2 regions of the Arthrobacter sp. TMN-49 genome follow, and region 1 is predicted to be linked to the other one. Evidence: riboswitches for the same ligand, from Rfam matches in the RefSeq annotation. Region 1 holds a riboswitch; the other holds the start of a gene.

Region 1 (11,647 bases):
GATGCGGCTGCACTGCTGGTGCTGGCGGAGAAAGCGGACAGAGGACTCATCAACTAGCGCCGGTGGGAATAAAACCGGTCGACTATGCGCTAGCATGGATAGTCCACGGAGACTTTCGCAAGGAAGCATCCGTGGTTTGAAAAAACAATAGGGGATGATCGGTTTCGACGGTGTTAGTCGAGACAGGTGAAGCGGGTCGAGGATACAGGGTTAACTCGTAAACGATCTCTGTAAAACATAAGTGCTGACTCAAATCGCACTGACTTCGCTCTTGCTGCCTAAGCAGTAAGACAGTCCGTCAGCCCGGGAATGCTCTCGTCCCGGATCCTGGCGTCATCTAGAGGGCCACTGCTCTAAGTGCTTGTTGTAGGCGCTTAGGGGACTCTTATACAACTGGGCCTGGCAGCTACTTGTTTGCGAGATAGCTGGGGCCGAGAAAAACCGCTGCAAACTGCACCCGGAGAAGCCCTGACAAAGCAACATCGGACGGGAGTTCAATTCTCCCCATCTCCACATCCCTATTGGGACCTGTTCCCCGCCACTGCGGCGGGGGACAGGTCCTTTTTTGTGTGCCCGCGGAGCGGGCGCACCACGCCGGACGGCGAGCCCGAGTTAAACAACTAAGTGGTGGCTCGGTATCTCAACCGAACCACCACTCACCCCCAAGGATTTTGTGAATTAGGCATCGAGATGCTTTGTTCACACATCCATTAGTATGCCAGAAACTAATGGAATAGTGCACATTCTGTGATTGTTGTGGACGCCCAAGGAATGGCTAGGGCCGGGCCCGGTTCTGTGCCGGGAGATTAGCCAGAGACCGCCATACCAACACCATGCCAACAGCAACGGACAATACGGCCGTAAAAGAAACAATCTTCTTCAACGGTGTCTCGTGCCAGGCAGCCAACTGCAGGGGCGCGGAGATGCAAACTAAAAGGAACCCCGAACTCAGGAATGAGGCCGCCACCCGGTCCATCGGTGGCCTGTGTGAGAAGGCTGCTTTTGCTGTGGGCACAACCACGCAGGCTGAGGCATAGGCCAGGTAGGCAACACCAATCCACATATACGTATCAACGGAAGGCTGGTCAAAGAATCCGGCGAGTCCTGTGCTTGAACCCTGAAGATCGGAAAGTAAAAAGGTGATCCAGATCCCCAAGGAAGAAAGCACCAAAACAGCAATGCCCACCGGACCCCGAATGAGGGCGCGGGACAACGGGGAACTGTAGGCGGCAGCAACCCGGGAGGTCAGCAGGAAGAAGACACCAAACAGGCTCACTCGCAGGATGGCATTGGCCAGGTTGACCCCGCCGAGCAGGGTGTCAACGGGCATGTAGATGGCTGGAATACTCAGGGCCACGCTGACGGTAATCAGGGCAAAGGCCCACGACAACCCACGATTGCGCCCCTTGACCATGGTGGGAAGCCGCCAAAGCGTACAGCCGAGGCAAGCAACTAGCGCTGTCCATTGCAGAATTGAAATCATCCCAAGTACTCCCAAACATTGCGGGCCGCAGCCGTGTCGTCCTCGGAGCGCCGCAAAACTCGGCTCAATGCTTCCAGCCGGTCCGCTGTCAAGGAAACCAGGACGCTGTTGGCGGTGCCCCTTAGCGCTGACGCGCAGGAGCCAGCGACCCAACCAGCTTCGGCGGGGGTTAGGAAACCAGTAGCAACCAGCCCGTTGGTTAAGCCAACCCCGGCGATCCTGGCGCTTTCGATGGCCAATTCGGCGCTTAATCTGTTGGCGCTGATCTGCGCTGACAAGTTTTGGGGTGCGATGGCAGCGTTCCTGGCCACCGTCTGCCTTAAGTCGGAAGGGTCAATGGCGTCCAGCCAGGCCCGTACCGAGGATCTGTGGGGGATCGTTGGCAGCGCCACAGGTGCCGGGTCGCTACCAGTTTCGGCCGCTAAATTGCGGTTGAGAATCTCCTGCAACAGGCCGGCGTCGGAAATCTGGCTGAGCAGTTCCGCCGTGGTGGGCACCTTGGCCCCGGCGGCAAGGTCTTCAAACTTGGGAAAGTTGGACAAGGAGGTAACGACCGGCAGGTTCAGAGAGCGGCTGACAGCTGCAATGGTTGCCAGCGAAACGCGCCCACGCACCAGTTGTTGTGCAAGCGTGGAGCGCTTAATGCCTGCCGCACGGCACACAGCCGCCTGACTGGTGGAGCCGGCAACGTCGCCGAGCCAGCATTGGAAGTGCTTTGCCGCAACTGTCATTGTCCCGTACCCCCGAGTCCCTGATGTAAGAAAGTTTTCACCTGAGGGCCAAGTTTAGGGATCCTGCGTGTCGACGATGCCACGGAACCGGCTGCCAACGCCGTCATATTCGCTCCGCCGCATGCCAGCAGCGGGGGCGGGGAGTTCGGAATTGCTGTGAAAGTCGCAAATGACATAGGTGAAATCGGGCCACCACTTCTTAGGCCGCGCCACCTCAAGGAAATCGCAAAGATAGCAGCGTAAATCAACCCAAACAGGGCGTTTGCCTGTTGCATTTGCCCGCGACTGTGCAAGCCATGCCGGAGGATTAGCGTCCATCGAGGCTACTTCGGCCGCGCTCATGCGGGAAGGAATGCCGTTTCGTGCAGCCATTTCCGGCGGAATGTTCAGTGCCTGGGCCACTTGGCGGCGATTCAGCGAAGAATGTGAGGAATAGTTGTTTGCCATGTTCCTTTAAGGATAAGGCGAAGCTGGCCTGCTGGCGATTCAATGCCCGGCCCGGCTGCGTTGCCCGGTCTTTGCGGGACTGTTCACGGCTGGCCGGCACCGCCCTCAAACCGCCATCCAGGGGGTGAGAATGTTCACAGAATACCCGCATAAGGCGTCAAAAGGGGTCTTGTTTTGGCTAGAAGAGAGCAAAACCGTCACCCATACTCTATGCTGTGGGAAAACAGCGGGTAAATAAGGGCGCAAATCCAGCTTTCAGGGGCTAGGATGGGGCGCTGAAACACCCCGCCGAAACCACGAGCACTTCAGGAGTTTGAAAACCGCATGGCAACGGATTACGACGCACCCCGCAACAAGGACGAAGACCACGAGACAGAGTCGCTTCAGGCGCTCCAGGTTCAGCGTGGCGGTGCCCAGACGGCTCACATTGACGTCGAAGATTCAGACACGGCCGAGGGTATGGATCTACCCGGAGCCGACCTCTCCAATGAGGAATTGGTTGTTCAGGTCATTCCGGCACAGGACGACGAGTTCACTTGTTCATCGTGTTTCCTGGTCCGCCACCGCAGTCAGGTTGCGCGCGAAAAGAACGGCCTGCTCTTCTGCAAGGACTGCGAAGGCTAACTGGCCCTTGCACAACTCAGCGCCTAACCGCGCTGTGCGCAACAAGGCAGGGAGCCGATCATGGTGGCACGTGTGCAGGAACTGTTGGACACCTTCGCCGCGCCCGGGGCATGTGCGGCGACGTTATTGTGCGATCGGCACCCCGCCAGCGCCACGGCCTTTACCGTCATAGCCGCTGACCTGAGTTTTGTTGATATTAGTTACGGCGAGCTGCGGGAGAAATCCACGCGGTTCGCCGCTTCTTTAAGCTCTTTGGGTGTGCGCCGCGGCGATCACGTGGCCACGCTTATGGCCAAATCGGCCGAACTGGTCATAGCGCTGCTGGGCCTTTGGCGTCTGGGCGCCGTGGACGTTCCCTTGTTCACCGCCTTCGCCCACGACGCCATTGATTTCCGCCTACAAGCCAGCGGCGCCCGCATAGTGATTTGCGACGCCGATCAGCGCAACAAACTGGTGCCCCCGGGTGAGGTTCCCACCGACGCCTCCCGCCTAGTCATCGTGGCTCGCGGGGAAGCCTATGGCTACGATGTCTCACTGGCCGAAATGGTGGCCGGCAAGGGTGCCTTCGCCGAGCTGGAGAACGCGCAGCCGGACGACGGCGGATCGGTTGCCGTTGGCGGCGGTGGCCACCTGGCGCAGCTGTTCACCTCGGGCACCACTGGATCACCCAAGGGCGTGCCCATCCCGCTGCGGGCTGTGGCATCCTTTGCGGGATACCAGGAGTTTGGCCTGGATGTCCAAGCCGATGACGTCTTTTGGAATGTGGCAGACCCCGGGTGGGCGTACGGGCTGTACTTTGCCTTGCTGGCGCCGCTGGCCACGGGAACCCGTTCACTGCTGCTGTCCGCCGGCTTCAACCCGGCACTCACCTGGGCTGTCATGGAGAAGTTTGGTGTCACCAACTTTGCCGCCGCGCCCACCGTGTACAGGTCCCTGCGCGCCGGCTCCACCCCTGAACAACGCCACGTGCTACGACGGGCGTCCAGCGCCGGGGAACCCTTAACCCCCGACGTCATCTCCTGGGGTCGTGACGTTTTTGGTCTTGACGTCCGTGACCACTACGGCCAAACCGAGCTTGGCATGGTGGCGGGCAACGCCTGGGCCGATGCGCTCCTGGCACCCCTGCGGCCAGGCTCCATGGGTGTGTCCCTGCCGGGCTGGACGGTGAATGTGCTGGCGGAACTCGATGACGAACTCGCCGCCGACGGCGAACCCGGACGGGTGGCCATCAACGTGGCAGCGAGTCCGTTCATGTGGTTCGGCGGCTACGTTGCTGCCGCCGAGAAAACAGCGCAGCGCTATACTGCCGACGGCGCGTGGTACCTGACAGGGGACTCCGGACGTCGGGACTCCGACGGGTTCATCTACTTCTCCTCGCGCGATGATGACGTGATCATCATGGCCGGCTACCGTATTGGCCCCTTCGACGTGGAATCGGTGCTGCTGAACCACCCGGACGTTTCCGAGGCTGCGGTGATTGGCACCCCCGATGAGATCCGCGGGGAAGTGTTGGAGGCTTTCGTGGTGCTCCGCGACCCGTCGGCCGCCGGCGAGGCCATGGTGACTGAACTGCAGCAGCTGGTGAAAACCCGTTTTGCCGCCCACGCCTATCCGCGGCGCATCCACTTCGTCTCCGAGCTGCCCAAAACACCCAGCGGCAAGGTTCAACGCTATGTGCTGCGCAAAGCCCGGGCAGCCATGCAGGATCTTCCCTAGGGGCTCCGGGGGAGCGCCCTAGATCTCCGTCGCTGAGGAGTGTGGATTCATCAGCGAACCGCCGGTGAGATCCTGCACGGAACAGCCGGGATGCGATCCCGTCGATGTCAGCCACAGCGACGCCGCAACCTCGTACGCCAAAGCCAAGGGGACGGCGTCGTGCGGGGCATTGAGCTTTCTCACCTCAATGCCCGCACCAAAGGGCAGGCGCGACAACACCAACAGGCCCGTATCCAGGCCAATGCCGTGCTGCTCCAGATAGCGCAGCAGTTCGGGATCGTGATCGCTGATACGGCTGACACTGCCGCTATGGCCGGCGTCCAGCTCGTCGAGCCGGTGCGAGGGGGCCATGATGATCTTGCCGTCCGGGTCAGGGATGGGGTCACCATGTGGATCCCGGGTGGGGTGGCCCAATTTGGCGCTCATGCGCTCAATGAAGTGCTCGGACACTGCGTGCTCAAGCTGTTCGGCCTCGTCGTGCACCTCATCCCAGGTGTAGCCAAGCTCACGGACAAGGTAGGTTTCCAGGAGCCGATGCCGGCGCACCATTGACAACGCGAGCGACAAACCACTCTCGGTCAGGTGGATGGGGCTGTACGGCTGGTGATCCACCAAGCCCTGGTCCTTGAGCTTGCGCACCATCTCCGAAACGGAGGAGTTGGCCACGCCCAGCCGGGTGGCCAGGGCTGTGGACGTGATGGGCTTGTCCTGCCACTCCGTGTAGGCATAGATGACCTTGACATAGTCCTCGATGCTGGAGGAGGTGGCGGTTTGTTTCACAGAAACTAGCCTACCGCTAGGCGCGCCCGGCGCACGTCAGCGGCTACAAAACTCCGCCCATGAACTCGGGCCGGGTTCACGGGTCTAGCCGAGCTTGTGCGTGCGCCACGTCTGGGCCACATAGGGCAGCTGGAGTTCCTCCTCAGCGAAGTGGCCCAGATGCTCAAGGAGGTACCACCGGAGATTCGTCATGACCCTGGCGCGGATGGGATCGGCCGCCTTGAGGTAGTAGCTGCGGGACTTGGCGAGCTCCATGATGGCCTCGGGCGTCACCTGTTGCATCCACCGGGTGTTGTGAACCTGGGGTGCGGCGAATTCTTTTCCGACGGTGGGGCGGAAATCAGGCTTGTGCACGTCTCCGGCGTGCATGATGCGGGCCAGGCGGTGAACCCACGGGACACCGACGTCGAGCTGGTTCCAGATCAATCCCAGGGTGCCGCCCGGGCGCAGCGTCCGAGCAATCTCGGTGCTGGCGGCGAGGGGGTCGCACCAGTGCCAGGCTTGTGCCACAACTGCCAGATCCATCGAGGAGGTGGCCAGCTCAAGGTGCTCGGCCGTGCCGACAATGGTGGTTGTGTGGGGCAGGTCCGCCAGCAACTGGGCCAGCATGTCCGCCGAGGGGTCCACGGCGGTCAGCGACCAGCCGTGCTGGGCCAATAGTTGTGTGTACTTCCCTGTTCCCGCGCCCACATCAAGGACGTCTTGGATAGGACGCGGGGAAGCGGCAATCAACCAGTCAAGGGAATCATCGGGGTAGCTGGGGCGGACCTTGTGGTAGTGGCTCCCGCCTTCTAAGAAGGCCGCGCCCATATGCCTGCGCCGTTCGGCGTCAAAGACCGGTCCGCCTACCCCTGCCATGGTGCCCCCGAAAAGTTGTGCCGTTTTGCCCGTTCAACAATACCCGTGGTGGAGTCAACCTGCCCACCCAAACGCTATCGCAGCAATGGCTGGTTTTTGCCGGACGCTGTCTCACCGGGTGCGATAGGGATCCGAAAGAACTGACCATTGCTGCGAGAGGGTGTGTTTTTTCTAGGTGTTGCAGGGGGCTGCGCCGGCGGTGCCGGGCGTGTTCGGCGCCCACTCCGGGTACACGCGGTTGTCATTGGCTGGAATCCAGCGCCCTGCATCAACCACATAGTCCCAGCCGAGCCCGTCGCGCAGCAGGGTGCTCACGCCCTCGAGCAGGCGCGCGGCGTCCTCAAGCCGGGAGCCCACACCGAAGCTGGCGCGCAAGGATCCCGATGGTAAGCCCAAACGGTTCAGCAGCGGGTGGGCGCAGAACTTGCCGTCACGCACGCCCACGCCGTGTTCGGCTGACAAATATGCGGCGACCAGCCCGGCGTCGTACCCGGTGACGGAAAAGTTCACCACACCGATGCTCCCGCACTCGGGGTAGTCGGTGGAGTCGGTGAACAGCGCATGGACGTTGACGCCGTCCACCGCGGCGAAGCCAGCCACCAGGTACTCCCGCAATTGCTGTTCGTGGCTGTGCCAGTCCTTGGCGTCAAGCGCTGCCAAGGCGGTGGCAGCCTTCGCCAAGGTGGCGGCACCCAGGACGTTGGGGGAGCCGGCCTCGTGACGGGCGGGGCCCTCGCTCCATCTTGTCGATTCCAAACGGACTTCCTTCACGGCCCCGCCACCGGCCAGGTGCGGTTTGCCCGCATCCAGCCAATCCGAGCGACCCACCAAAACGCCCGCACCAAAGGGGGCGTACAGCTTGTGGCCGGAGAAGGCCAGATAGTCGATCCCGCTGGCGTTTAGGTCGATGCGGCGGTGCGGGGCCAGCTGGGCCGCATCGACAACAATGCGTGCGCCGTAGCTGTGGGCCAGTGCGGCAAGTTCGTTCACGGGCAGCACCTCACCTGTCACGTTCGATGCACCCGTGACAGCCAGGAGCAGCACGTTGCCGGCCCGCAGCTGTGTCTCAACGCGAGCAAGGGTTGCTGTGATGGACTCGGCGGCCACCACCGATCGGTGCGGCAGCGCCTGCCACGGGAGCAAGTTGGCGTGGTGCTCAATGTCCAGGTACAAAACTTCGCCGTGGGCGTTGGAACGGCCCTCGGTGAAACCCTTTTGGGTCAGCAGGCTCTGCACGCAACCAGCCAAAACGTTCAGCGAATCGGTGGTGTTGCGCGTGAAGATGACTGTGTCGTCGGGGCGCGCGCCCACAAAGTCGGCCACAATTGTGCGGGCATTTTCATACACGGAGGTGCTCACCTGGGAGGCAAATCCCGCGCCCCGGTGCACGCTGGCGTAGTACGGCAACACCTCGTTCAGGTGTTCGGCCACGTCCTCAAGGGCCGGGGCCGATGCAGCGTAGTCAAGGTTGGCGTAACGTATCTGACCACCGTGGATCAAGGGGGCGGATAAATCCTGGCCCACCACCGGCAACAAGGGGGAGTTGACCAGGGAGGTTTTTTCCAAAAGGGCGTTGCTCATCGATAATTCCTTCGACGGAAGGACCCTTGGAGGGAGCCAAGAAGTCCGCGCTTGCCATGACCGTTCCGGCCTGGCCAGGTCGTCACCCGGGGCACCCCGCCGCGAAAGGAGGGTTGCCGGCCAGCAAACCGGGGTTTAGCGCTGGCACTCGTGACCTATGCCAAAAACAGTAGCCCAAGAATGTCCTTCTCGCATTTGTTACGTCACAAAATCCCTCTGCCGCGGAACCGGGGCCGAACCGGCGCCGGGTGGACAAAAAAGAACGACGGCGGAAGCCGCCGTCGTTCTTAACACACTTGAGCTATTTGGTTCTAGCCCAGCAAATCATCCCAATTGGGGTTCAGGCGCTGCAAAACTTCCGTGTGCAAGATGGAATTGGTGGCCAGGGCGTTGCCGCCGAAGGGGCCGTCCGCGCCTTCCAGGGAGGTGAAGCGGCCACCAGCCTCGGTCACGATTGGCACCAGGGCGGCCATGTCGTACAGGTTCAATTCGGGCTCGCAGGCGATGTCCACGCTGCCCTCGGCAACCATGCAGTAGGACCAGAAGTCTCCGTACGCGCGGGTGCGCCAGACGTCGTCGGTGAGCGAAATGAACTCGTCACGATTACCCCGCTCAGCCCAGCCGCTCAGCGAAGAATAGGACAGTGAGGCGTCCTTGAGCTCTGCAACATTGGAGACGCGGATGCGAGTGGCTGCGGCCAATGACCTGCCCATGTAAGCACCTGTGCCCTCGGCGGCCCACCACCGTTTGCCCAGGGCGGGGGCGCTCACCAAGCCAACAACGGGGCGGCCCTCATCGACCAGGGCGATCAGCGTGGCCCAGACAGGCACCCCGCGCACAAAGTTCTTGGTGCCGTCAATGGGATCGATGATCCAGCGACGCGTTCCATGACCGGTGCTGCCGAACTCTTCGCCCAGCACCGCATCGCGCGGGCGAACCCGGGAAAGCTGGCTGCGGATTGATTCCTCGGCCGCCTTGTCCGCATCCGTCACCGGTGTCAGATCGGGCTTGGTCTCAACTTCCAGATCAAGGGCCTTGAAGCGGGCCATGGTCAGCGAATCCACGCTGTCCGCCAAAACATGGGCCAGGCGGAGATCGTCGTTGTACGTCTGGGGTTCAATCGTCATGTACAACACGCTATCGGTAGTTGGGTCAATACTGCGGGATGACGCACAGCGGGGGAGGTCGGGCAGCCGGATCCGGCATTTTTCCGGCGACTATCCGACGCGTCGGCCGCGGGCGGCCTTTGGCGTCTCCTCTACGTCGCCTACAAAAAATGTCGGATCCGCCTGCGAGGTGCAACGGTTGGGCCCACGGTGGCTTCGCCGCAGTTACTCGATGATGCCCAGTTCCTTCTCCGCTGCGCGGCCCTCTGTCCTGTCGCTGGTGCCCAGCAGGCGGCGCAGTGAGGCCAGACGGGCCGGTCCGGCGTCGCCGGCGAGCCCTGCAGCCACATAGGGGTCCAGGCCGCAGTTCACCGCGACACTGTCATGCTTGCAACCGCGTTCGCAGTCGTCGGTGCCGGGCTGCAGGTCCGGGAAGGCCTGCAAAATCCTATTGGGGTTCACATGGGCCAGTCCGAAGGAGCGGATGCCCGGGGTGTCAATGATCCAGGAGCCGGGTTTGCCGTCTTCGATCCGCAGGGCGAGCGCCGATGAGGAGGTGTGGCGCCCGCGGCCCGTGACGGCATTGACGCCGCCGGTGGCCCGCTGGGAACCCGTCAGGGCGTTGACCATGGTGGACTTTCCCACGCCGGAGTGGCCCACCATGACGCTGACCTTGCCGTTGAGGTAGCCGTGCAATTGCTCCACGGCACCACCTGCCAGCAGGGCGGAGTCGCCGTCGTCGCTGCGGGCATCGATGCCGGAAGCACCGTCAGCAGCCGTCCGGCTGATAATGACTGTCATGTCCAGGTGCTCATAGTTGGCCAGCAGCTCTGCCGGATCCTTGATGTCGGTCTTGGTGATCAAGAGCAGCGGTTCAATGCCGGAGTCGTAGGCTGCCACCAAAGCCCTGTCGATGAATCCTGTGCGCGGTTCGGGGTTGGCAGCGGCCACCACAATGACCAGCTGGTCGGCATTGGCCACCACCACGCGCTCCACGGGATCGGTGTCATCGGCGCTGCGGCGCAGCAGCGTCCGGCGTTCCTCGATCCGTACCAGCCGGGATAAGGTGTCGGGCTTGCCCGTCACGTCACCAACCAGTGCCACAAAGTCCCCGGCCACCACGGGATTTCGCCGCAGTTCCCTAGCCCTGGCCGCAATCAGTGTGCGTTCGGTGGGCTCATTCTCATCGACAATGGCCGTGTAGCGTCCGCGGTCAACCGTGACAATGCGGCCAATGACGGCTTCCCCGTAGGCTGGCCTGTCCTTGGTGCGGGGCCGGCTGCCCTTTTTATTGGCCCTGACCCGGACATCGGATTCGTCCCAGTTGCTGTAGTCCTTTGCCATGCCTTACGCCTTTGCGCCGGCCGCCGCGGTCTGTGAAACCATGGCCGCCCACATGGCCGGGAAATCGGGCATTGTTTTGGCTGTGGTGCCAATGTTCTCAACCTCGACGCCGGGCACGGCCAGGCCGATGATGGCGCCAGCAGTTGCCATGCGGTGATCGTGGTAGCTGTGGAACACCCCGCCTCGGAGCGGGGCCGGGGTGATGATCAGCCCGTCCTCTGTCTCTTCGGCGTTGCCGCCCAGGGCGTTGATTTCAGTTACCAGGGCAGCCAAGCGGTCGGTTTCGTGCCCGCGCAGATGCGAAATGCCGCGCAGCCGTGACGGTGTTGCGGCCAAGGCGCACAGGGCTGCCGTTGACGGCGCCAGCTCGCTGGTGTCAGCAATGTCCACGCCACGGATTTCGGGGCCGCCGGTGACAGTCAAGACACCGTCTTCCAAGGTGACTGTGGCGCCGAACTGGGGCAGGATTTCACGCCACTTGTCACCGACCTGGGTGGTGTTGGCAGGCCAGTTGGGGATGCGGACCGTGCCACGGGTGGCGAGGGCGGCAGCCAGGAACGGGCCGGCGTTGGAGAGGTCTTGTTCCAGCACCACGTCAAAGGCGGCGACAGGGCCGGGTGCAACGATCCAGTGATTCGGGGTGGAATCGTCAATAACAACACCCACGGTTCGCAGGATCGCCACTGTCATCGAGATGTGGTCAAGGCTGGGCACCGAATCACCGGTGTGTTCCAGGTGCAGGCCCTGGGTGAAACGTGGGGCCACCAGCAACATGGCGGAAATGAACTGCGAGGAACCGCCGGCATCCACGCGCACGTGGCCGCCCGCAACATCGCCCGTGCCGTGCACGGTGAACGGCAAGAAGCCATCCTCGCCGTCCTCCACCCATACGCTAAGGCCCTCCAACGCGGCCACAATCGGAGCCATGGGGCGAACAAGAGCTGCGGGATCGCCGTCGAACGTCACGGCACCAGAGA
Region 2 (11,647 bases), on a different contig from region 1:
TCAGGACACCGATGACAGCCATCTGTCCGGCAACTGCCCGGTCACGCTCGACGCGCTTGCGGTAGTTGACGTACTCGGCCTGCAGGCGAAGAAGATCGTTCTTCAACTCGGCAGCGTCGTCGGGCTCGGCACCCTGGGCCACAGCGTCCTCGGCCGGAACCTCAACACCGTTGAGGATCTCTTCGGCCTGGGACAGTGCGTCGCCGTCGGGAGCTGCGCCTTCCGGGATCCCGTCCTCCGGGACCTCTTCGGGGTTTACTGAGTCAGCCATGGTTACTTCTTCTCGTCTGCGTCTTCGTCGATGACCTCGGCGTCAACAATGTCCTCGTCGGCGGCACCTTCCGGTGCAGCACCCTCGGAAGCTCCGGCGTCGGCCGGGGCACCCTCAGCGGCGGAGGCAGCGTAGATGGCCTCGCCCAACTTGGACTGTGAAGCCTGCAGCTTCTCAAACGCAGTCTTCACTGCATCGTCGTCGTCGCCGGCCAGGGCCGTCTTGAGCTCGGTGACATCAGCCTTGACCTCTGTCTTGACGTCCTCGGGCAGCTTGTCGTCGTTGTCGGCCAGAACCTTGTCCACCGAGTAGTGCAGCTGCTCGGCGCTGTTGCGCAGATCTGCTGCCTCGCGGCGGGCCTTGTCCTCGGTGGCGTGCTCCTCGGCGTCACGAACCATGCGCTCGATGTCTTCCTTGGAGAGCGAGGAACCACCGGTGATGGTCATGGACTGCTCAACACCTGTGCCCTTGTCCTTGGCGGATACGTGCACAATGCCGTTGGCGTCGATGTCGAAGGTGACCTCAACCTGCGGGACGCCGCGAGGAGCCGGGGCAATGCCCGTCAGCTCGAACGTGCCCAGCGGCTTGTTGTCGCGGGTGAACTGACGCTCGCCCTGGAAGACCTGAATGGCCACCGACGGCTGGTTGTCATCGGCTGTGGTGAACGTTTCCGAACGCTTCGTCGGGATGGCCGTGTTGCGCTCGATCAGGTGCGTCATGACACCACCCTTGGTTTCAATACCCAAGGACAGCGGGGTGACGTCGATGAGCAGAACGTCCTTGCGCTCGCCCTTCAGCACGCCAGCCTGCAGTGCGGCACCAACGGCCACCACCTCATCCGGGTTGACGCCCTTGTTGGGCTCCTGACCGCCGGCGAGCAACTTGACCAGTTCGGAGACGGCGGGCATGCGGGTTGAGCCACCGACAAGAACGATGTGGTCGATGTCCGAAACCTTGATGCCGGCTTCCTTGATGACGTCATTGAACGGCTTCTTGGTGCGGTCCAGCAGGTCCACGGTGAGTTCCTGGAACTTGGCGCGGGTCAGCTGCTCGTCCAAGTGAACCGGGCCGTCGGGGGTGACGGAGAGGTACTGGAGGGAAACACTGGTGCTGGAGGCCGAGGAGAGTTCCTTCTTGGCCTGCTCGGCTGCTTCCTTCAGACGCTGCAGGGCGATCTTGTCCTTGGACAGGTCGATTCCCTTGATCTTGAGCTGGTTCAGCAGGTAGTCAACGACGCGCTGGTCCCAGTCGTCGCCACCGAGGCGGTTGTCACCGGCGGTGGAGCGAACCTGAATGGTGGAGAAGTTGTCTTCGTCCTTGCCCACTTCGAGCAGGGAGACGTCAAATGTTCCGCCACCGAGGTCGAAGACCAGAATGAGCTCGTCTTCCTTACCTTTTTCCAGACCGTACGCCAACGCGGCGGCCGTGGGCTCGTTGACAATACGCAGCACGTTCAAACCAGCGATTTCGCCGGCTTCCTTCGTGGCCTGACGCTCGGCGTCGTTGAAGTAGGCCGGGACGGTGATGACAGCGTCGGTGACCTTCTCGCCCAAGTAGGATTCGGCGTCGTTCTTCAGCTTCATCAGGATGCGGGCGGAGATTTCCTGCGCCGTGTACTTCTTGTCGTCGATCGCGACGGTCCAGTCGGTGCCCATGTGGCGCTTGACGGAGGCGATGGTGCGGTCAATGTTATTGACGGCCTGGCGCTTGGCGATTTCGCCCACCAGAACTTCGCCGCTCTTGGAGAAGGCAACAACTGAGGGGGTGGTGCGGCCGCCTTCAGCGTTGGCGATGACTGTGGGCTCGCCACCTTCCAGGACGGATACAACAGAGTTGGTGGTTCCGAGGTCAATACCTACAGCACGTGACATAAGTGTGGTTCCTTTCATGAACCGCTGCCTCAACAAGTCCGCGGCTAGGGTAGCTGCGGGTTCGCCCAACCAGCGGTATTGAGCGTTCTGCACTCAACTTTACTCAAGCTCGTTTGGATGTCAAATAAAGTTGAGCGCAGTCGACTCAACTTTCACTTTCGGCGAACAGTACGACGCCGGATGGCCGGGTCTTGTGTGTTCGGTCACCGCCGCCGGGCTACGTTGGGGGACCAGGGGGCACCGTGGAATGCCCCGTCCGCCGCGCGACGAGCGTCCGGGCGCACATCACACCCCCTCTGCTCCGTGACCGGATCGTGGGCCGCTCTGGCCGCCGCGTCGTCGCGGGCGTACGCTCCCTTGTATGAGTGAGCAATCTGGCATGGACCAAGGCGATGTGTACACGCACGGGCACCACGAGAGCGTGCTGCGATCACATGCGTCACGAACAGTCGAAAACTCCGCGGCGTACCTAATACCGCACCTTAGCCATGGCCTGCGCGTGCTGGATGTGGGCTCAGGCCCGGGCACCATCACTGCCGACCTTGCCCGTTTGGTGGCCCCGGGGCAGGTTCTTGGTCTTGATAGGGCGCCGGAGGTGGTGGCCGCCGCGACCGCACTGGCCAGGTCCCAGCACCTGCCCAATCTCAGCTTTGACACGGGGGATGTTTACAACCTTGACTTCCCGGACAACACCTTTGACGTGACGCATGCCCACCAGGTCCTCCAACACCTGAGCGATCCGGTGGAGGCACTGGTAGAAATGCGCCGGGTGACAAAACCCGGCGGCATTGTGGCTGCGCGCGACGCGGACTTCCACGGCATGTCCTGGTACCCGCAGCTGCCCGAACTCGATGAGTGGATGGCCCTCTACCAGCAGGTGGCCCGGCACAATCAAGCCGAACCCGATGCGGGCCGGCGCCTGCTGCACTGGGCGAAAGCTGCCGGCTTCACCGAGGTGACGCCGTCGAGCGCCAACTGGCTGTACGCAACAGCCGAGCAGCGCGCCTGGCTTGCCGGCATCTGGGCGGACAGGGTGGTGGGTTCAGCCTTCGCCGAGCAGGTGGTGGCGTACGGTTTCGCCACCACCGCCACCCTAGAGCGGATCTCGGCGGGCTGGCGGGCCTGGGGCGCCAGGGAGGACGGCTGGTTTGTGATGCCCAACGGGGAAATCATCGCCTTGGTCTGAGACGTTTTTGTTAGCGGCCCGCGCGCAGGCACCCCAACGCCCCCAAGTGCGCATAAACGTGCGTGCCCCGTAAGCTTGCCTAGTGGAATTTTCTTTGTGGCTTGCCCTCGCCGGCGCCGGTGCCATGATCAGCCTGACCCCCGGCGCAGGCGCCATCAACACCATGTCCAATGCGCTGACCTCCGGCTTCCGCCGCTCATTTTGGGGCATCCTGGGCCAGCAGCTGGCACTGGTCATCCATGTTGTCATCGTGGCGGCGGGTGTGGGCATCATAGTCTCCAGCTCACCCGTGCTGTTCATGATGATCCGCTATGTGGGCGCCGCCTACCTGGTCTATCTGGGTATCCGCAAGCTGTTGGCCAAGGCTGACACGTCCGACGGCGGCGACTCCCCCGCCGCGGTTGAATCCGGGTTCTCCATGTTCCGGCGCGGGCTGTGGGTGAACCTGCTCAACCCCAAGGCCATCGTGTTTTTCCTGGCGTTCATGCCGCAGTTCATCCGGCCCAACGAGCCATTGCTGGCGCAGTATGCGGTCTTGACGGCGACTGTGGTGGTTATCGACATTGTTGTCATGTGGTTTGTTTTCGCCGCCGGCGCCAAACAGCTCAAGCACCTGACGGCCAGTGAGCGCGGTCAGCTGATCCTCAACAGGAGTTTTGGCGTGCTGTTCATTGCCGTGGGCATCCTGCTGGCACTTGTCTAGCCGGCTGCTGCCCCAGCGGGCACGCTGCGCACGCCATCGGCCCGGGGTTGAGCCCCGGCATCGATAGACTTATCCAATGACCATTTCCTCCCGGATCATCACCCACACTGCCGGGGTATACGCGTGACGAGTTCGCAACGCCCGGTCATCATCGCCGTCGACGGCCGATCGGGCGCCGGAAAGACGACTATTGCCGTGGAATTGGCGGCACTGCTGCGCCGCCATCGCACGGTGTCGCTGTTCCATTTGGAGGACATCTACCCCGGCTGGGATGGTTTGGCTGGCGGGGTTGAGCGCTACATTGACCAGGTCCTGGCCCCCCTGAGCCAGGGCTCGCCCGCCTCCTGGACGGCGTGGGATTGGGAGGCCAAGAACGACGGCGCCGCCCGCACCACCGATGCCGCCCAGGTGGTGCTCGTGGAGGGGGTGGGGTCATCTCATGGCCGTGCCGCACAGTTCTTGGATGCAGTGATTTGGGTGGATGCGCCCAGCCAGGCTCGCAAGGAGCGCGCCCTGGCCCGTGACGGCGAGACGTACGCACCCTTTTGGGACAGTTGGGCCGCGCAGGAGGAACTGTTGCGCAGCGACGCCGGAAGCATCGCGGGAGCTGACGTGGTGGTGGACGGCACCCACGGCGTGGCCGGCGCCCCGGAATTCGTTCTGGACGCGCTCACCCAGTTGCCCGCCCTGGAACATGTGCTGAGCCCTGAGCTTGCCCGCCGCCGGGGCTTGGAGTTTTCGGCCGTGCGCATCGACGCGCTGCCACCCGGTGCGCAATTTTTTCAGGCCCTGTACGGGGACTCCGAAAACGCTATCTGGCTCGACAGCTCCATCGCCGAAACCAGCGACACCACCGCCATGCCTGCCGGCAGGGCGCGGTTTTCCATCATGGCTGATGACTCCGGCTGCTTTGGTCAGCTGGCCCGCTACGACCACGACATGACAACAGTTGCCTGCGGCCAGGTCACGACACGTATTCGCGGCCCGTTTTTCCGCTGGCTGGATTCCGTCTGGGGACGCAAGGCAGTTAGAGCGCCCCAGCACTACCCCGGCGATTTCACGCTCGGCTGGCTGGGCTATTTGGGGTACGAGCTCAAGGCCGAAACAGGCGGGACGGCCACGGCGCCGCGGGCCGGCGATGCCACGGCCCTGCCCGCGGCCGCCTTGTTTTTTGCCGGCCGCGCGGTGGTGCTGGACCACCAAGAAAACTGTCTGTACGTGCTAACCCTGACGGGCGCCCACCATCTGGCCTCCACCGCGGAAGCCGCCAACTACCTGGCGCTGGTTCGCAACGCCGTGCAATCCACAACTCCCGCCGCCCAACGAGCGGGCGAGCAGCAAGCTGGCGCACACGTGGCACCAAGGCTCGGCGGAACCCCACCCCACTTTGTGGCGCGGGACGGCGAGCTCCGGTACAAGGACATGATCGCCGCGGCCCAGACGCAAATTCACGACGGCAATTCCTACGAGGTTTGCCTGACCACGCAACTGGAAGCACGCACACCGGCAAAGGTGGACGCCTGGGCTTCCTACACAGCCCTGCGCACGCGCAGTCCCGCCCCGTTTGCTGCGTTCATGCGGTTGGATTCGCTCAGTGTTTGCAGCACATCCCCGGAACGTTTCCTGCGCATTGACGCCTCCGGGCTGATGCGCGCCGAACCGATCAAGGGCACGCGGCGCCGCGACCTAGACCCTGTTGTGGACGCCGGGCTGAAGACGGATTTAGCCGCCTCGCTCAAGGACAGGGCGGAGAATGTGATGATCGTGGACCTGCTGCGCAACGACCTCTCCCGGTTTGCCCTGCCGCACACCCTAACGGTCCCGCGGCTGTGCGCCATTGAAAGTTACACCACCGTGCACCAGATGGTCAGCACCATTGAGGCGCAGCTGGCTCCGGGCAGTTCGCGGGCGCAAGCCGTCGCCGCAGCGTTCCCGGCGGGGTCCATGACGGGTGCGCCAAAGATTAGCACCATGGCCATTCTCGACACCCTCGAGTCCGGGCCGCGTGGCATTTACTCCGGCGCGTTGGGCTACTTCTCCCTCAATGCCGCCATGGACCTCTCCGTGGTGATCCGCACGCTGGTCCTGACCGACACGCACGACGGCGGCACGCACCTTTCGTTGGGGGTCGGCGGCGCCATCACGGCAGACTCCGATGACGAGGCCGAATGGCAGGAGATCCAGGCCAAGGCCTTCGGTGTCCTGTCCACGCTAGGCGCCGACTTCCCGCTCTGATCAAAGCGGAGAACTGGCATTTTTGTAGGCGACGTAAAGGAGACGCCAAAGGCCGCTCGCGGCCGACGCGTTATTGCAGCGTGGCTGTCAGGCGCGCCACGTTGTCCACATAGCGTGCCAGTATGGGCCGGTTGACCCATTCCGCCAATTTCAACTCACGCGAGATGGCCCTGTAGTGGTCCTCCACTGCGTGCATTTGTTGGACCACGTCACGGTCAATCATCATGACGGTGACTTCCAGGTTCAGCGAGAAGCTGCGCATGTCCATGTTGGACGAGCCAATCACGGCAACGTCGGAGTCCACGGTGAAGTGCTTGGCGTGCAGCACCAGCGGTTTGGGGTAGAGGTAAATCCGCACCCCGGCCCTGAGCAGCGCCTCGTAGTAGGAACGTTGCGCGTGGTGGACCAGGAATTGGTCGCCCTGTTCTGAGACGAACAGTTCAACCACCACCCCGCGCTGGGCGGCTGTGGTGATGGCGTAAAGCAGCGAATCGTCGGGCACAAAGTACGGGCTGGAGATGGTGATGCACTCCTCCGCCGAGTACAGCAGGGTGTTAAACAGACGCAAGTTGTTCTCGGTGACAAACCCCGGACCGCTGGGCACCACCTGGCACAGTGAACCGCCGGCAAAGGAATCCCAGTGGTAGCTGGCCAGTTCCGCCTCGAGATTCTCTTCGGTCTCGGACGACCAGTCCGTAGCAAACATGACGTTCAAGGTACCAACTATGGGGCCCTCCAGCCGGGACATGAGCTCCACCCATTGGCGCCCCACCTTGTGGTTTTTCTTCTTGCGGTAGGACGGCTCAATAATGTTTTGGGAGCCGGTGAAACCCACGCGCCCATCCACCACGAGGATTTTGCGGTGGTTGCGCAGATCCGGCCTGCGCCACTGGCCCTTGACCGGCAGGAGCGGCAGCATGCGCCGCCACTGAATCTGGCTGGCCTTTAGCCGTTTGATCATCCCCCGGTAGCCAGGCACCCGCACGGAACCAATGTGGTCAAAGAGCACGCGGACGCGCACACCACGATCGGCTGCCGCCTCAAGCTCCCGAAAGAGCCTGTCGGTGCAGTCATCGGAGCTCATGATGTAAAACTCCGCGTTGACGTAGTCCGTGGCGCGGCTGACTTCATCGGCCATGGCATCCAACGACTCCTGATAGCCCTCAATCAGTTGAACGGAGTTGGCGCCCAACGCCGGGAAGTAGCCTAAGTTTCGGTTCAGCTCCATGGCGGATTTCACCCACGCTGGGCCGTGATAGTCCGGGACCTGGGCAGCAATCTCCGCCGTACCTTCGACAATGCGCAGGTTCACGGCGTCCTGGGTCTCCCGCCGGCGTCGTGAGAGCCGAAAGTTACCGAACATGAGGAACAGGATCAAACCAACATAGGGCAGGAAGAAGATGCACAGCAGCCACGCCATGGCTGTCGTGGGGCGCCGGTTGCCGGGAATAACACCGAGCACCACAACGCGGATGGCCAGATCCACCACCAAAATGAGCAGGGAAAACCAGGCGCTGGCTGTTGGCAGATTGAACGCCGTCCAGATCATGCAGGCCCCCTAATATCGCCAGCTACTCCCTAACGCGAGTGACAATAGCCTAACGGTAGTTTGCGGCACGGTTGTTCTTAGCTCGCGGCGTAACGTGCTGCGGTTATGCTGAGCGTGATTTTCCATTCTCCTTTGCAGATAGAGGCTCAACCATGAGCAACACCGGCCAACCCGACGTGACAGTCGACATTTTTGCCCTCGATCCGCTCAAACTCACCCGACAGGCCGTCAAGGGTTTGAGCGTGGCTTTCGCCATCAGTGGCGCCGTGGCCCTGGCTTTGGGTATCGTCCTGTTGTTCTGGCCCACTAAAACCCTGGCCGTGGTGGCCATCTTCCTTGGCATCAACTTCCTCATCGCCGGTGGTGTGAAGGTGGCGTTGGGTATTTTCAGCCACGGCCTCTCCACAGGGTTGCGCGTCCTGGATGTGGTCCTGGGCCTCCTGGTCCTGGTGGCCGGCGTTATTATCCTGCGCAACTCCGCGGCAAGCGGCGAAGCGCTGCTGATCTTCACTGTCATCTTCATGGGCATCGGGTGGATCATCGAAGGCATTGTGGCCATCGCCGAAGCCGGCAAGGGCTCCACCCGGCTGTGGGCCATCATCTTTGGTGTGATCAGCCTTGTTGCGGGCCTTGTGGTGCTGGTTGTTCCCGTCTGGACGGCGCAGTGGCTGCTGCTCATCAGCGCCATCATGCTGATCATCCTTGGCATTGTTGGCCTGGTCAGGGCGTTCACCTTTGGCAAGGCGATCCTGGCGGGCAGCTAAGCTCTAGAGCATGACAGTTTTGGTGTTTCTGGATCCCGTTCACCCCGCTGGCCGATTGGCCGACGCCTCATCCCCCACCATTTTGGCTACGGATCAAGGCGTGACGCGGGGGGACGGGATTTTTGAGTCCCTGCTCGCCATCAACGGTGTCCCGCGCAAAGTCCAGGCCCACCTTGACCGGCTGGCCGGTTCGGCGCGCGCCATGGATCTGGCGATTCCCGCCGCGGCGGCCTGGCTGGCAGCCATTACGACGGCGCTCACGGCTCACGCCGACGCCTCACCCCAGGCTGTGGTGAAGCTGATTGCCACCCGCGGCCCCGAGGGCGCCAACACCCCGACGGCCTGGGTGCAAGTTTCGGCTGTCTCACCGGCGCTGGCCGAGCAGCGGGCAGCAGGCCTGTCAGTCATCTTGTTGGAGCGCGGTTACGACAGCGACATCGCCGTCCGGGCGCCGTGGCTGCTGATGGGTGCCAAAACACTTTCCTACGCGGTGAACATGGCCGCCCTGCGCCACGCCCGCGCACAGGGCGCCGATGATGTGATCTTCATCAGCGGTGACCAGTTGGTGTTGGAGGGAGCCACCTCCTCGGTCTTGCTGGCACACCTCTCCGATGACTCGGGAGTTCCCGTGAAACGGCTCATCACCCCGCATCTGGACACAGGAATTTTGCCCGGAACCACCCAGGGCGCGCTCTTTGCTGCGGCCAAGGAGGCTGGCTGGGAACTGGGCTACGGCCCCGTCACCCCGGCGGATCTGTTGGACGCCGACGCTGTCTGGCTGATCTCCAGCTTGCGTCTGCTGGCCCCCGTGAACACCATTGACGGTGCGGAGATTGGTACGGCAGAAAACCGCACCCAGCTCAGTGCCGAACTCAGCGCACTCTTAGCAACAACGCTGTAGCGGGTTGTTCAGTTAGACGGCCACACTGTCCGCCGCTGCGTGGACCGGCACCAAGGGGCGGAACTTGTTGGCCAGCAAAATTAACACAACACTTGCTGTTACGAACGCGACGGCTATCAGCACGCAGGTGATGGCCACTGCACCGTATCCGCCGTTGCTGGGGTTCAGGAACGGGTAGGCGTACCAGCCGGTGATAGCACCGCGGAGCAGCGAATACGCCAAATACGCCAGCGGAAACAAGACGGCAATCCAGAGGCTGCGCAGTGGGATCGGTTTGCGCGGGGACTGAATGAGCCAGTCTGCCACCACAACAACTGGCATCACATAGTGCAGCCAGGTGTTGACCCATGGCAACAACGAGCCAAGATCCACCTCCCGCAATAGTGCGCTGAAGACGATGCCCACCAAGGCCATGGCGACCACCGAAACGCAGCGCAGAACGTGCCACAACGGCCCCAGCTCCTTGCCACGCCATGTCAGCACCGACTCCACCAGCAGCACCACCGCGGCGAAGATGTTGCCCAGATTGGTGAAGTAGCTGAAAAAGTTCAGTGCCGAGAAGCCGTTGCTGATGTGGACACCCAGTTGAGTTCCCACGGCGACCAGGGTTACTGCCCCGAACAGGAATCGGGTGGTGGCAAAGATACGGGTCACTGTCATGCGTACATCCTGCCACCTGCCACGGCAAGAGGAGTGCAACACCGCCGTCATGTTCGGCCACACTGGCCTGTTTTCGGTCCCGCCCGGTGGCTGATGTGTTACTTTTTCAAGAGAGTAATGAGCGCCAGCGTTAGGCCCTGACCTGCTGGCCGGCAACCCCCTTTCCGGCGGGGTGCCTCAGGTGAATACTTGGCAAACCCAGCTAACAAAAGCAACAGGTTTGTAAGCGTGAACGTTTTTGCGTGTCCTGGCAGCCGTCGCTGTTAAGCACCGCCTCCAGCTCCCGCTTGCAGATTTCAGCTTTCTTGCAATAAGGAGAACACATGTCCGCGGACGAATCCCCCCTGGCCTACCGGCTCATCACCGGTCCCGACAACAGGTCCTTTTGTGAGCGCATTTCCGAGGCCCTCGCCGAAGGCTATGTGCTGCACGGCGGACCGGCGGTGACGGCCAATGGTGGCGTCGTTATTTGCGCCCAGGCCATGATCCTCCCGCAGGCCATTGCCGTCAGTGATGCCGCAGTAGCCACGGCCGTGGATGAACTTGATGCCGAGCTGGAGTTCGACGGCGACGGGATCGCATGAGCTACGCAGGAGACCTGGCCCCGGCCACAGCCTGGGAATACCTGGCCGCCGGAGCCGTGCTGGTTGATGTGCGCACCGAGGGAGAATGGGCGCATATTGGCGTCCCGGACACCTCTGCCCTGGACACTGAACCAGTCCTTATCCAGTGGAACCTGGCCAGTGGACACAACAACCCCGACTTCCTGGCGCAGCTGCTGGCGACTGTACCGACGGAGAAGCCGCTGGTGGTGTTGTGCCGCTCCGGCGCACGTTCCATTGCCGCAGCGAACGCCGCCACTGCGGCCGGGTATACCGCCTACAACGTTCTGGAAGGCTTTGAAGGAGAACCCGACGGCCACGGCGAACGGGTCATCAACGGTTGGAAGAACCGCAGCCTGCCCTGGCGCCAGTAGCACACAGGCCGTGCCGCCGCAGTACGTCACGCCACCGACGCAACACCAGCGAAATAAAAGGTAAACACTTGAGCAACTTTAACGAGCACGCCGCCACGTGGGCGCAGGACACCCAAGCCGTGCGCGGCGGGCTTGACCGCAGCAATTTTTCCGAAACCTCCGAAGCCTTGTTCCTGACCTCAGGGTTTGTGTACGAATCGGCAGAGGCCGCCGAGCAGGCTTTTACCGGCGAGGTGGACAGGTTTGTGTACTCCCGCTACGGCAACCCGTCCGTGGCGACCTTCCAGGAACGCCTGCGCCTGCTCGAGGACAAGGAGGCCTGCTTTGCCACGGCTTCGGGCATGTCAGCCGTCTTCACCGCCTTGGGTGCGTTGCTGGCGGCCGGGGACAGGGTGGTTGCCTCACGGTCGCTCTTTGGCTCCTGCTTTGTCATTCTGAACGAGTTGTTGCCGCGGTGGGGTGTGGAAACGGTGTTCGTGGATGGGCCGGATCTGGCGCAGTGGCGCGAGGCCCTGTCGGTGCCCACCACTG

Evidence for each region. Region 1 has a riboswitch for S-adenosylmethionine ahead of ACX80E_RS09245 (aminotransferase class V-fold PLP-dependent enzyme). Riboswitches for the same ligand answer to the same signal wherever they lie in the genome.
Region 2: linked by a shared signal. The riboswitch ahead of ACX80E_RS04405 (DUF1737 domain-containing protein) and the one ahead of ACX80E_RS09245 (aminotransferase class V-fold PLP-dependent enzyme) in region 1 are both predicted to bind S-adenosylmethionine.

What each region holds. Positions count from the first base shown of each region.
Region 1 covers NZ_JBTNDH010000016.1:31,207-42,853, reverse strand. Annotated here, with positions in the region: gene ACX80E_RS09290 (glycoside hydrolase family 3 N-terminal domain-containing protein) at 1-57, shown strand, start outside; RNA gene ssrA (transfer-messenger RNA) at 151-516, shown strand; gene ACX80E_RS09280 (hypothetical protein) at 776-1,483, opposite strand; gene ACX80E_RS09275 (hypothetical protein) at 1,480-2,214, opposite strand; gene ACX80E_RS09270 (hypothetical protein) at 2,269-2,661, opposite strand; gene ACX80E_RS09265 (DUF4193 domain-containing protein) at 2,986-3,285, shown strand; gene ACX80E_RS09260 (AMP-binding protein) at 3,346-5,001, shown strand; gene ACX80E_RS09255 (metal-dependent transcriptional regulator) at 5,020-5,781, opposite strand; gene ACX80E_RS09250 (class I SAM-dependent methyltransferase) at 5,866-6,639, opposite strand; gene ACX80E_RS09245 (aminotransferase class V-fold PLP-dependent enzyme) at 6,811-8,220, opposite strand; SAM riboswitch class IV at 8,263-8,376, opposite strand; gene hisN (histidinol-phosphatase) at 8,532-9,347, opposite strand; gene rsgA (ribosome small subunit-dependent GTPase A) at 9,552-10,670, opposite strand; gene aroA (3-phosphoshikimate 1-carboxyvinyltransferase) at 10,674-11,647, opposite strand, start outside.
Region 2 covers NZ_JBTNDH010000006.1:58,568-70,214, forward strand. Annotated here, with positions in the region: gene ACX80E_RS04360 (nucleotide exchange factor GrpE) at 1-271, opposite strand, end outside; gene dnaK (molecular chaperone DnaK) at 274-2,142, opposite strand; gene ACX80E_RS04370 (methyltransferase domain-containing protein) at 2,504-3,328, shown strand; gene ACX80E_RS04375 (LysE family transporter) at 3,411-4,031, shown strand; gene ACX80E_RS04380 (chorismate-binding protein) at 4,155-6,266, shown strand; gene cls (cardiolipin synthase) at 6,337-7,815, opposite strand; gene ACX80E_RS04390 (DUF308 domain-containing protein) at 7,968-8,579, shown strand; gene ACX80E_RS04395 (aminodeoxychorismate lyase) at 8,590-9,480, shown strand; gene ACX80E_RS04400 (Pr6Pr family membrane protein) at 9,493-10,140, opposite strand; SAM riboswitch class IV at 10,254-10,375, shown strand; gene ACX80E_RS04405 (DUF1737 domain-containing protein) at 10,464-10,724, shown strand; gene ACX80E_RS04410 (rhodanese-like domain-containing protein) at 10,721-11,116, shown strand; gene ACX80E_RS04415 (O-succinylhomoserine sulfhydrylase) at 11,185-11,647, shown strand, end outside.